One region of the Paenibacillus sp. FW101-FHT12H11 genome, then DNA from elsewhere that is predicted to be linked to it. Evidence: riboswitches for the same ligand, from Rfam matches in the RefSeq annotation. Region 1 holds a riboswitch; each other region holds the start of a gene.
The links. Region 1 has a riboswitch for cyclic di-AMP ahead of AC3WTJ_RS18460 (KamA family radical SAM protein). Riboswitches for the same ligand answer to the same signal wherever they lie in the genome.

Region 1 (3,254 bases):
TCTATATCACTTAATTTGTACGTCTAATAAACAAGAGGAGCCCCTAAATTGACAGACTCCTCCAAGATGATCTTCTTTATTCTTTTGGCTTAATGTAAAGGCAAGTCTGGAAGATCATTTGCAGAGATCACACTGGTTGCTATTTTCTTTGGTCTGTTCCAAAGTTCTTTACTTCCAGGTAGATCATCGAACCAAGCAGCGTCATCAGGGCAATCTAATATGATAAATTTTCCATATTGCTGATCGCGTGACTGATGATATTTTAAATATGCCTTGCCATCTTCAATTGCTAGTATTTCAATTTTACCAGATGTGTGACTCATGGATAGTCTCACTCTTTTCCCAAGACCGGATGTTAAAGACTTCGCACTTTCAACTAGCCGGTATACTCTTTCTAAAGGTAATACAAACTCTCTATTACCGGCAACAGGACGATTTATAAAAAAATAATACGGCGTTACTCCTGCCCATGATAACTTATCAAGTAATTCAGCTAGGACCAGAGGATCATCGTTAATTCCTTTAAGCACAGGGGTCTGATTGACAACGATTGCGCCTGCATTATGTAAAGCTTCAAAAGCTCTTTTTGCCTCTTTAGTAATTTCTCTTGGGTGATTAATATGTGCCATCACATAAATACGCTTATCGACTGTAGAATATGTTCTTATAAGTTCAAGTAAAGCTTCGTCTTCATAAATCCTCATTGGATTAAAAACAGGAATTTTAGAACCTAACCGAATAATTTCTACATGGTCAATTTTACGTAATTGTTCAATTATTTTCCTGAGTTTCGATGTTGCTAGAATTAAACTATCTCCGCCAGTCAGCAATACATTATTAATTTCAGGATGGCTCTCAATATATGCCAATCCGGGATCAACATTTGTAACTGCTTCTTTCACGTCATTTCGAAACAGCCTTTTGCGGAAGCAATATCGGCAATAGGCACCGCACACTTCAGAAACTAGTAATAAGGCAGTTGTTTTATATTTATGTTGACAACCAGGGACAACATAGTTTGTGTCTTCATCAGAAGCGTCCCAACGTCCATACTCCGATAATTCACCTTCATTAGGGATGATTAGCTTTTTTATCGGATCGTTCGGGTCAGACCAATCAATCAAATTCAAGTAATAATCATTCACACGAAATACGAATTTTTCCGTAATTGCTTTCAGTTTACTTCGTTCCTGTTCTGGAATCTCCGTGATTTTATCAATATCGGTAATATATTTCGGCTGTGCCATAGATGATCCTCCTCGAAAAGCAAATATTCGTTTTTTTGGATGCTTAATTATTCTAAACGATATCCTCCTTTGTCTAGATGGTCATGGATGGGTGTAATAAGACAAATAAAATAGACCCGCATGACGGAGTAGATCGTAAAATAAATACGATCTACTCCGTTATGAACAGGCCTAATTAAACAACAAGACCCGTTCTACGGGTCAAAAATGCAATTATTTGCATAATAAAAAACTGACCCATCCACTGCTGACGAGGTTAGCTGCCGGGCTCGGGAAAGATGGTTCCCTACATGAAGATTCGCCCCAGAAAATTGGTTCCCCCGCTTTCCAGAATTTATCAATCCGGAAATTAAGCGTAGTTTTATATTACACAACAATGTTGTATTCGTCAAACATCACACGAAAATTTTCATTACTATAAAATCTAATGTAAAAAGTAAGGAGTGTTAGTTTACTTGTTATATCAAAAAATGAAAACCGATTTGCTTCACCCAATCATTAATTTTTCTTCAACATATCGATAAGGCTGCTTTTTTATGGATTGAGAAAAGGAAAATGCAAGAGTTAATGGACCTAATCGACCAATGAACATTGTAATCATGATGATGATTTTCCCAATTGGAGAAAGTTCATAGGTCAGCCCCATTGACATACCTACTGTGCCAAAAGCAGAGGTAACCTCAAACAATATTTCTAAAAAATCCTTCTGTAATTTATGTTCGGTTAAAGTAAGCAAAAATGCGGAGCTAAGCACCACAAATAGGGATATGATGATGACTGCCAACGCGCGAAGGACCAAATCTTGAACTATTCTTCTCTGAAAAAGCTGAAGTTCTTCCCTCCCACGAACAATTGTCAACACCGCTAACACTAATATTGCAAAGGTACTCGTTTTAATTCCACCACCTGTAGAACCAGAAGAAGCTCCTACGAACATTAAAAAAATCATAAAGAACTGTGAAGCCGCCATCATTGAGGCAATATCAATTGTGTTAAACCCTGCTGTTCGAGGTACTACTCCTTGAAAGAAGCTTGCCCATAACTTCTCAGATAAGCTGAGATTTCCAAATGTTTTGGGATTAGCTATTTCGATAAAGAATATAACTAGTACCCCTAATACAATTAATATAACCGTAGTCGTCAAAACAACCTTTGTATTAAGAGATAGTTTGCTCCAGCTTTTTTTGTCATACACATCTAAAACAACTGTAAAACCGATGCCACCCAGTATAAACAACAAAGCGATCGTGATGTTCACCGTCGGATCTCCGACATACCTGCTTAGACTATCGGACCACAAGGCAAAGCCTGCATTATTGAAAGCTGAGATGGAATGGAAAATGCCATAATAGATAGCGCGTGCAGCCCCAAGGTCATTCGACCAGCGAAGAGTCAGTATTAATGCCCCTAAGGATTCTATTATCAAAGCGATCATAAAAATACCCAATATGAGTCTAACGACCCCTTGAGGCGATGACGAATTTGTTGATTGCTGTATCAGTAGTCTCTCTTTTAAACCAATTTTTTTCCCCATAATAATAGCCATTAACACGCCAAAGGTCATGAATCCTAAACCACCAATTTGAATCAAAATCATGATGACGACCTCGCCAAATGTTGAAAATGCAACAGGTGTATCAACAACAATTAACCCCGTTACACAAACTGCTGATGTGGAAGTAAATAGTGCGTTTAAAAAACTAACACGCTGTCCATTCGCAGCTGAAACAGGAAAGTAAAGAAGAACAGCACCGATTAATATTATTAATGCAAAACCAATTATTATAATCCTAGGAGTGGTTAACTTAAATTCCGATACTTTCATTTTACTCTTTTGATCCATCCATCAACATACTCCTCAAGTAAATTTAATATGTAAAAATTATAACTGCAAATACCTTCAAGTTAAAACTTAATGTAATCTCATTTCGCCTGCCACCTATGTATTTTTTTTCTGACGTATAACAGCTACAATCATTAAAATCAAAGGATACACAATCGTGAAGA
Region 2 (3,254 bases), on a different contig from region 1:
GTGGCGGTCACGCTGGTGAACAAACACGACTATCACTACATGACGACACATCTGCACATGCCGGCAGCTGGCACGGATCATCATGAGAATGCCCGTGTAGACATTAAGGATCTGATCGATGAGCGGAAAATTCATTTCATCAAAGCGACGGTTCAGCAGATTGTACCTGAGGAAAAAAAGGTGGTTCTGGCGGACGAAGTCCTCACCTACGACTATTTGGTCGTGGGGCTTGGGAGTGAGACGGAAACCTTTGGAATTCCGGGATTGCGCGAGTATGCGATGACAATCAACAGCATTAATAGTGTTCGCTTCATTCGTCAGCATACGCAGTATATGTTCGCAAAATATAAATTGGATTCCAAGCATAAGGAATATTTGACGATCGTTGTTGGTGGCGCAGGTTTCACAGGCACGGAGTTTGTTGGAGAGTTGGCCGACCGGATTCCTGATCTTTGCCAAATGTTTGACGTCGATCCTTCCCTGGTTCAGATCATCAATATCGAAGCATCGCCTACTGCTTTGCCGCCCGGACTGCCGAATGATCTCGTGGAATACGGCATGGACGTGATGCGCCGCAAAGGGGTTCAATATAAACTATCTACCGCCATCAAGGCATGCGAACCCGGCGGTGTGCTGCTGGGAGACGGCCAATTCATTCCTGCCGGCACGGTCATTTGGTCGGGAGGTGTCCGCGGGAATTCCTTGCTGCAAGATGCGGGCTTCCACGTCCAACGCGGCAGGGTCAAGGTGGATGACTACTTGCGTTCCTTGCAGTTTCCTGATGTTTTTATTACGGGAGATTGCTCGATTGTCATGAGCCCGGAAGGCACGCCATACCCCGCCAATGCCCAAATCGCCGTCCAACAGGGATGTAACACAGCCAAAAATTTATTTTATTCACTGCGTGGAAAGCCATTAAGACCTTTTGCCTACGATTACAAAGGCACGGTCGCCTCGCTTGGTCGCGGAGAAGCGATTGGCATCCTCAAGGTCAAAAAAGTGAAAGGCAGGCTGGCCGCAATCCTCAAAAAAATAATCGATGCCCGCTATTTATTTCTCATTGGCGGTATCCCACTCATCTTCAAAAAGATGATTTTCAAGCAAAAACAAGCCACTAGAAAGCGTCATGTGAGAAATTAATTTTGCTAAAACACCCTAAAATCCAATGAATCAGACAATAAGCTAGTAAAACAGAGATACTGAAAGGATTATACCATTGTAAGCGGATTATCAAATGAATGTGGGGAGGGAATAATCTTTTTTAAGATTATTCTCTCCTTTACTATGAGCCAATAAGAGAGTAGTATCAACTCGTACGTTAACAGTTGAATATTTCGCTTAATTTTCTTATCAGAAAAGCGGGGGAACCATAGGTTTCAACGGGGTGAGTAAGGTGTGTTTTGTCGCATGCGGCAGTTACCTTTAGGGCAGATTTCTCGCAGCCCGAACCCGTCAGCTAACCTCGTAAGCGGTCGTGAGAAAGGAGAACATGTGGCTAAGCACAAGGTCTATCCTTGTGTTTTTTTGCGCCCAAAAAAGGGAAATCAAGCTGAAAACTAGGTTATTTGGAGGAATTTCACAGCATGACAAGTGACTCATTGAAAAAGATTGTATTCGGCAAACCGCTGAAATCAGCGGAGCTGGAATCTGAGAAAATGCAGGTATGGAAGGCTCTGCCTATCCTGTCATCAGATGCCTTGTCTTCGGTAGCCTATGGCACGGAGCAAATTTTGCTAGAGCTTGCAACTGTAGGGGTTGCTGCTTTTGCTTTCTCATTGCCGATTGCAATCTCGATTATTGCTTTAATCATGCTTCTTGTATTAAGTTATCGCCAAGTGATTGAGGCCTATCCAATGGGCGGCGGAGCTTACATGGTGGCCAAGGAAAATTTGGGCATGATGTCGGGAAGGCTCACCGGAGTTTCACTGCTGATTGATTACACGTTAACCGTTGCGGTTTCGATTTCAGCAGGCGTGCAGGCGATAACGTCGGCCTTCCCGGTTACAGTGCCTTATATTGTCCCCATAGCCCTAGTGCTTGTCTGGTTGATGGTGTGGCTGAATTTGCGGGGGACTTCTGAATCCGGAACGGTGTTCGCGATTCCAACGTACTTTTTTATCCTGTGTATCTTACTGCTGATCGGCAAAGGGATCTTCGATATGCTGACAGGATCCATGAATATGCATGAATTCCAAGTTGTTCCCAGCTCGATGACGAGCTCATTGACATTGTTTGTAATTCTAAAAGCTTTTTCATCAGGATGCTCGGCCGTGACAGGGATCGAGGCGATTTCCGATGCGGTGCCGCATTTCCGTACGCCATCTGTCAAGAATGCCAAGAAAACCTTGGCTTCGCTCGGTACGCTGCTGGCGATTGTCTTCGGGGGCGTCACCTTGCTGAGCTTGGGTTATGGCATTGCACCTGATCCGCACGGGCATACTTCGGTCTTGTCGATGGTTACGGAGCAGGCGTTTGGCCGTGGCGCCATGTATTATGCCACACAGATTGGCACCATGCTGATTCTGGTATTGGCTGCGAATACGAGCTTCAACGGATTTCCGATCTTGGCATCCATCATGGCTCAGGATAAAAACTTTCCGCGCATGTTCTCGTACCGGGGAGATCGGTTGTCGTTTCACTACGGGATCATAACGTTAGGTGTTTTGGCAAGTATCTTGCTCGTCATTTTCAAAGGGAAAACCGATGCACTTATTCCACTTTATGCGATTGGCGTCTTTTTATCTTTTACCCTGGCCCAAAGCGGTTTGGTCCGCAAATGGTTCAGAGAACGACCGGCCGGCTGGATCGGCAAGTTCGTTATTAATGGGTTAGGGGGAATCGTTTCCCTTGCCGTTCTTATTATTTTCTGTATCACCAAATTTAGTGAAGGCGCTTGGATTGTTATTATTGTGACGCCGCTATTGCTTTGGGGAATAACCAAAATCAGCAATCACTATGATGATGTAGCCAAACAACTGCGCATTGATATCACGCAAGAACGCGTATGCATTAAAGAACCTGTGATCATTGTTCCTGTTGCGGGTATTCACCGCGTAGTGGCGCAGTCTTTGAACTATGCCAAATCTTTATCTCCCAATGTCATTGCCTTCTACGTCTCGTTTTCGGATGAGGATGAAGAAGCGATGCAGGAGAAATGGGATAAGTGGGATCCGGGTGTTCGGCTTGTCGTGTTCAAATCCCGTTACCGGACCATTCTGAAGCCGTTGGCTGAGTTTATTGAAAGGGTCGATACC
Region 3 (3,254 bases), on a different contig from region 1:
AAGCGATGTCAGCCAGATTTTTAAACCCGACAGACTTATCGCCTGTTGTATTTTTTGCATTTGATATTTTAAAATACAAGGGAATTGATGTCACTGAATTACCCTTGCTTAAACGCAAGGAGCTGTTGGAGCAAGCTTTCATCGAGACTGACAGGTACAAAAGGGTGAAGGTTTATGAGGGTAAAGCGGTGGATTATTTTGAGAAAATCCGGCAGGATGGGCTTGAAGGCATCATTTTGAAGTCGAAAAAAGAAAATTTCAAGTACGAGAGCAACAAACGCTCCAGGCAATGGCAAAAAGTGATTAACTGGACTTATGCAGATGTTTATATTTCTGGTTACAGGAAAAATAATTTTGCTTTGCTGGCGTCCATTGATTCAGCGAATGGTTTGAAAATTCCGGTTGGGGTGATTGAGACCGGGGTAACGCCTCTGCATCAGAAGGCGCTTGATGGCGTGAAGCACCGCTTAGTCTACAAAGAGGACAATCATTTTGCTTATATGGAACCGCGGCTAATGGCCAAAATCAAGACGAAAAACTGGACGAGAAACGGAAGGCTTCGTTCGCCGGTTTTCATGGAATTTGTGATGTAAAAAAAGACTGGATCACCAAGGAGGAAGTGGTGGTGCAGTCTTTTTTTTGTACATTACATGCGTCTAAAATTACCTGTGCTGCTGCCGCTTAGCTGTTGCTCGGCGATTTGAATCAATCTTCTCGTAATGTGTCCGCCGATTGCGCCGGTATCACGAGTAGCCATGTAGCCATAATACCCGTCCTGAGGAATCTGAATACCTAGTTCCTGAGCGACCTCGTATTTCATTTGCTCAAGAGCTGATTTTGCTTGTTGCACAAGTAATGTATTGCTTCTACTGCTAGCCATTTGGATTCGCTCCTTTATTTGGTGTATGAGTATTTTGTGGAAGTTATGGTTTTTTATTCATGGTGTTGGAAATTTTTTTTACAGCACGATGATTGCGCTTTCACAAAGCGTTGGAAAATTTTGCGGCATGTTTTCGGAAAAACCCCGTGTTACAATCGGAAAGATCGATTATGGTCAAAAAACTTAGAAGGCCGAAGCTTCTTAGAAAGCACGGGGGACCCATTCTTTGGGGTGAAGTCGCAATGAAAGCGACCGGGTGATTACTCTTTGACCCGAATCCGACAGCTAACCTCGCAGGCCGCAAAAAGGAGAGATTTTTATGTTGAAACGTTATAAACAGCTAGTCGTAACCGGTGCTATCGGACTGAGCGTCCTTATGAGTTCCAGTGGAGCCATGGCGGCATCCGCCACGTACACGGTGTCAGGCAACGATACCATGTGGTTGATCTCCCAGAAGTATGGCGTGAGCCTCACTTCACTGATTCAGGCGAACCCTCAGGTTGCCAACCCGGACGTGATCTGGCCTGGGATGACGTTGAACCTTCCTGGCAGCACAGGGACAAGCGGAGGCTCTCAAACACCAGCCCCGTCAGCGCCTGCTCCATCTTCACCAGCTGCTCCAGAAACACCATCAACGCCAGCTACATCTGCGCAATCCGCTTTTGCCAGCCAAGTTGTTACATTAGTTAACCAGGAGCGAGCAAATGCTGGACTACAAGCGCTAACCAGTGACAGTGCACTTACAGCTATGGCGCTGGATAAAGCCAAAGATATGTACAACAACGACTATTTTGATCATACATCGCCGACTTATGGGTCACCTTTTGATATGATGAGCACTTATGGCATTCCTTATTCCTATGCAGGTGAGAACATTGCCAAAGGACAACCTACACCAGAGGCGGTCATGGAAGCCTGGATGAACAGCACGGGCCACCGTGAAAATATTTTGAACCCTAATTACACGAAAATCGGCGTTGCCTATTATAACGGAGAATGGGTGCAGGAATTCATCAGCAACTAAGGCTCTATAGCGAGTTTTAAAAAACAGCCCTTGTGATTTCCCAGGTGGGATTTCGCAAGGGCTTTATTTATATTTCAACTTGGCTACCCCCCACATCAAGAGTGGCAGTATGATCCCATGGATGGGTAATAAATAAGGGATCGCGATTTTTTGTGGAAATACCACGGAACTATCGATAAAGTCCCGAGGAATCAAGGTAATCAGCGCGATAACCGGTGCTACGAACCAAATCATACGTCGCCATTTTTTAAAACCGAAGCTTTGAGCTGTTCCATAAGTGCAAACGAATAAGTAGAGAGACACTTTGGTGAACACACTAATGATCCAGATGGCGATAACAAAGGAATCGAGGTTTTGAAAAAAGTCGAAATAGGAGATATAACGGATCAGATTAAAGTAAGGATACGTTTGGCCCGACGCGGCGATGTGTCCGAATACCGAAAGGATTAAGAAAGTCGAAATGCTTGTTAACAGACCAGCCGCAGCCACTCCGAGTATGGCTGGTTTCACCCCAGCTTGAGGCTTTGAAAGAAAGCCCATGATGACGAGCAGAAGGATGCAATCCCCAAGAAATGTTGAAGTGGGCAGCGCTCCTTTTAGGATTGTCATCGCACCGGTATCCACATAGAAGGGAAGGATATTGTTAATATGGATATTTTTTAGGCTCAGCAAGAGAGGAATAGCAATCCCAAGTAAAGTTAAGGGCCCTAAAATTTCGCAGCATCTCGCGATAACCTCTAAGCCCGAGAAGGTTACATAGATCGCTACGAGGAGCATGGCTAACATCGGAACAAGGATCGGAGTTTTGGGAAGAATAGTCGCAACAATGAACTCTGCGTATTGCCTTATGATGATCGCAAGCACGCTATACCAGTAGATGAAATACACCACCATAACCATATAGCCAATGTATCGACCAAATAATTTCTTGGAGAATTCTACGATGGTTTGCCCTGGATGATATACACTGAGCCGTGAGCAAACATAAGCGACCCCTGCACCTATTCCGGTTGCGCAAACGGTTGAAAGCCAAGCGTCTTGCTTTGCAGTTTGGATAGATGGATTTATGGTCAGTAAAATGGTCATCCCCAGCTGCATGGTCAAGATCATCCAGAATAATTGTTTCCCGCCAATCTGCATGTCCGTAATTGCTCCTTTAATGATCTAAGAGTTTACCGAGAGGGTAGAAAATGTAATTTACCAGCTGCGTCGGACCCGGCATACTCGGATTCATGACTAAAGCGATCGCTAGCATCCAGCATAAGGCTATAATAGAGAGATAAGCCGCTTTCTCTTTGGCCGGTCTGTTTTTCAAGCGAAACCACTGAAAGACTGTGATGATCAAGCACG
Region 4 (3,254 bases), on a different contig from region 1:
ACCTTTTAACTTAAAATCATTAAAGCCATATCGTTGATACGCTGCTTCGGCAAGTTTCACGACGGCTTCGGGTGTAAGCGCTTCCTCATTACGCAGTCGAAACCAATCATTCGCTGCATTCTCAGCGCCCAGATACGGAAGGTTTGTCCGATTCCGATCCCCGACATAGAACAAGTAGCCTAACATCTCTACTTTATCGCGCTGTTGACCTTCTCCTAGCAGTGCTGCAACCGGAACATCCAGGAATTTACCTAAGAGATCGAGTAGTGCTGCTTCCAATGCCGTAACGGCATGTATCGTGATGCGTAGATCAAAAGTCTGCAAACCGCGTCCTCCCTGATCCCGATCAGCGAATTGCTTGCGAACTTTCGTAAGAATGTTATTGTATTGGCCGATCGATTGACCGATAACCAGTGGGCACGCGTCTTCAAGCGTTTTACGAATATTCTCGCCGCCCGGTACTTCACCTACGCCCGTATGACCTGCACTGTCTTTGAGAATTACGATGTTACGTGTAAAGAATGGAGCATGCGCTCCACTAAGATTGAAGAGCATGCTATCATGCCCTGCAACTGGAATTACTTTTAGTTCGGTAATGATTGGCGTGCTGGAAGCTTGATTTCTCGATGGCTCATTTAGCAGTTCTTGTTTCATGGCTGATCTCTCCCTTTCATGTGGATGAATACCAGTTTAATGAAGATAACAACTAATTAGCTTACCTTAAATTAAATTGTACCACGTCCTCTAGCTCCTAAGTACTTAAATAACTCATATTCACATATTTTTGTTAGGGAATAGTATGCGCTCGCCGGAGAGGAAGTTGACATTATGGTACATTATAAAAAAATGAAGATTGACGGTTGGGAGTTATTTTTTCGCCAAGCCGGGAGTCCATACAACCCAACCATCATCCTTCTTCATGGTTTTCCAAGCTCATCCCATATGTTCAGGGATTTAATTCCTCAACTCACAGACCACTTTCATCTCATTGCTCCTGACTATCTTGGATACGGAAATAGCAGTATGCCTTCCACAGAAGAATTTGCTTACACCTTCGAGAATCTATCCATTCTGATTGAAAAGTTAATTGATAATCTCGGCATTTCCCAATATATATTGTACACCCATGACTATGGAGGTCCTATCGGGTTCAGACTGGCCGTTCGGAATCCGCACCGTATTCTAGGATTCGTTATTCAAAATGCCGTAGTCAGTGAAAACGGCTTAGGGGAACCGTTCGATCTCTTCAAAGCTCTCTGGGCGAATCGAAATCCTGCAACCGAAGCGGCCTTTGCTCAGCTTGCAACCTTTCATTTTACAAAAATGCAGTATGTTACGGGCGTGTGTCATCCCTACCGGATTAGTCCCGATGGTTATTTAATGGACCAGTTATTTTTGGATCGACCCGGGAATAGCCAAATCCAGTTGGAATTGGGCTACGATTATCGGACCAACGTCGAACAATACCCTGTTTGGCAGCAGTACTTGCGAACTTATCAACCTCCTACGCTCATAACCTGGGGCAAAAATGATTTTATTTTTACGGTGCAAGGGGCTCTTGCTTTCGGAGAACTATTAACGTGTGTGGAAACTCACTTTTTATGCGGGGGCCATTTTGTTCTGGAAGAGCAAAGCCAGCAAGTTGCGGAGCTTATCACGCGCTTTTTTGGCCGTATCTATTCACTTAAATAAACGAAAAAGGAGCTGCCGCCAGGCAAGCTCCTTCACTATTGTTGAAGATCGTTAAATGGTATGGCTGATGTACGCTCTTAGGCAAGGATACGGGCCACTGAAAATATGCGCCATGGTTACGATAAAGCTGAGGTGATCCTGTAAAATTTGGAGCGTGGTTCCGACGCGATGGGCTAGCGATTGTTCAACCGCTAATTCCTTTTCCGAGCTAAGTTGGTAAAGCAGCTCATTGTTTTGAGCGACCGTTTTGCTAATTTCCATTAGCGTCTGTGTTTCGACGTCTGATGGTTGGTAAGCCAAATTCGGAAATTGAATGTCGTACGCTTCCAACCGCTGTTTTAAATGAAGAATCTCCTGTTGACGCTGTACAGAATCGTTGGCTCTCTTCCAAGGGAGAAAATTCTTCCATTCTTTGGTTACTTTCATAAGCAGCATGTCTAGTTCCTCCTATTTTCTCTAGAAGAGAAAAAGGAAGCGAGGGAATAGAACCTTAAATCACATAGTTCCATTAAATGTTTCTATCCATTCTTTCTACGCTGACGAAGTTAGCTGACGGATTCGGGTTGAAAGTTAACCCTAACACTTTACATGTGTACTCACCCCAGGAAACTTGGTTCCCCCGCTTCTTTAATCTAAAGAATTAAGCGTATTTTATCAATTTACTCCAATGTATGAGGAGAAGCAATAGTAATATTTTCTTATCTATTCTATGTCCTTAGTCATGCATCCCTTGTAACCAAATCATGATCCGATCTACTACTTCCATATATCTTTGCCCAACTAGCAATCCGGTGTGAGTCGTTTCCCTAAATCCTGTATATTCAGCATGGAGAAGGTCCGCTGTCGCCTTTCCCCTCCGGTCATCCTCTTCACTATTAATGGCTTTAATAACCAAGGCTGGATGAATCATCAAACTGCTGTCTATCGATATTCCACCGCTTACTCCCAATGAAAAATAAAAATCGTTAAATGCTTTTAATGACTCCACCGTTATATACTTTCTCTGAAAATCAATGTCATCTGCTGATTCATCTATACTGGAATTCTCATCTCGGGATGGTGCAGGCATTAAAACGCCTGTTGTCATAGCAGCTATTTCTTTGTAGGGTACAGCTTCATAAACTTCCTTGCTTATGCTTGTATCGATCACCACTAAACCTGCAAGTTCGATGGTTTCAGCCAGCTTTTGGCTCAAAATTCCTCCCATGCTAAATCCTATGAGAATTGGTGGAGCCTTACACTCGGCCAAAACCTCTTTGATATCCTCCAAATAATCTTCGAATGTGACATTTGTCAAATCGAGCACTCTACTTTTGTAGTGCCCTCTCAAATTCATAACATAACAATTCCATCCCCTGTTTATAAAGTGTGGGATGTATTTGCTCCACATCCAACTGCCCGTGTAGGCACCGTGTACAAATAAAAGCGGAGGTCTTTTTGAAGCTCCCTTCTGTAGCTCAACTCCCTCGAAAATTTCTACAAATAGATCATTTTCTCCGATATATTTCACACGATGATCCGGCAAATCTTTTGTGTAATCTTTCATGATAAGCTCCTCCTCG

Region 2: it holds a riboswitch for cyclic di-AMP, as region 1 does, so the genes downstream of both, AC3WTJ_RS14040 (APC family permease) here and AC3WTJ_RS18460 (KamA family radical SAM protein) in region 1, are expected to answer to the same signal.
Region 3: it holds a riboswitch for cyclic di-AMP, as region 1 does, so the genes downstream of both, AC3WTJ_RS27750 (CAP domain-containing protein) here and AC3WTJ_RS18460 (KamA family radical SAM protein) in region 1, are expected to answer to the same signal.
Region 4: it holds a riboswitch for cyclic di-AMP, as region 1 does, so the genes downstream of both, AC3WTJ_RS23900 (hypothetical protein) here and AC3WTJ_RS18460 (KamA family radical SAM protein) in region 1, are expected to answer to the same signal.

Annotation. Positions count from the first base shown of each region.
Region 1 covers NZ_JBYTCO010000005.1:373,054-376,307, reverse strand. The annotation lists gene AC3WTJ_RS18460 (KamA family radical SAM protein) at 90-1,247, opposite strand; cyclic di-AMP (ydaO/yuaA leader) riboswitch at 1,478-1,613, opposite strand; gene AC3WTJ_RS18455 (TrkH family potassium uptake protein) at 1,735-3,090, opposite strand; gene AC3WTJ_RS18450 (GerAB/ArcD/ProY family transporter) at 3,187-3,254, opposite strand, start outside.
Region 2 covers NZ_JBYTCO010000004.1:89,859-93,112, forward strand. The annotation lists gene AC3WTJ_RS14035 (NAD(P)/FAD-dependent oxidoreductase) at 1-1,140, shown strand, start outside; cyclic di-AMP (ydaO/yuaA leader) riboswitch at 1,326-1,486, shown strand; gene AC3WTJ_RS14040 (APC family permease) at 1,584-3,254, shown strand, end outside.
Region 3 covers NZ_JBYTCO010000009.1:351,376-354,629, reverse strand. The annotation lists gene AC3WTJ_RS27760 (ATP-dependent DNA ligase) at 1-593, shown strand, start outside; gene AC3WTJ_RS27755 (alpha/beta-type small acid-soluble spore protein) at 647-880, opposite strand; cyclic di-AMP (ydaO/yuaA leader) riboswitch at 1,060-1,195, shown strand; gene AC3WTJ_RS27750 (CAP domain-containing protein) at 1,200-1,904, shown strand; gene AC3WTJ_RS27745 (GerAB/ArcD/ProY family transporter) at 1,968-3,044, opposite strand; gene AC3WTJ_RS27740 (hypothetical protein) at 3,061-3,254, opposite strand, start outside.
Region 4 covers NZ_JBYTCO010000007.1:306,451-309,704, reverse strand. The annotation lists gene gudD (glucarate dehydratase) at 1-654, opposite strand, end outside; gene AC3WTJ_RS23905 (alpha/beta fold hydrolase) at 829-1,692, shown strand; gene AC3WTJ_RS23900 (hypothetical protein) at 1,744-2,127, opposite strand; cyclic di-AMP (ydaO/yuaA leader) riboswitch at 2,211-2,349, opposite strand; gene AC3WTJ_RS23895 (alpha/beta hydrolase) at 2,408-3,238, opposite strand.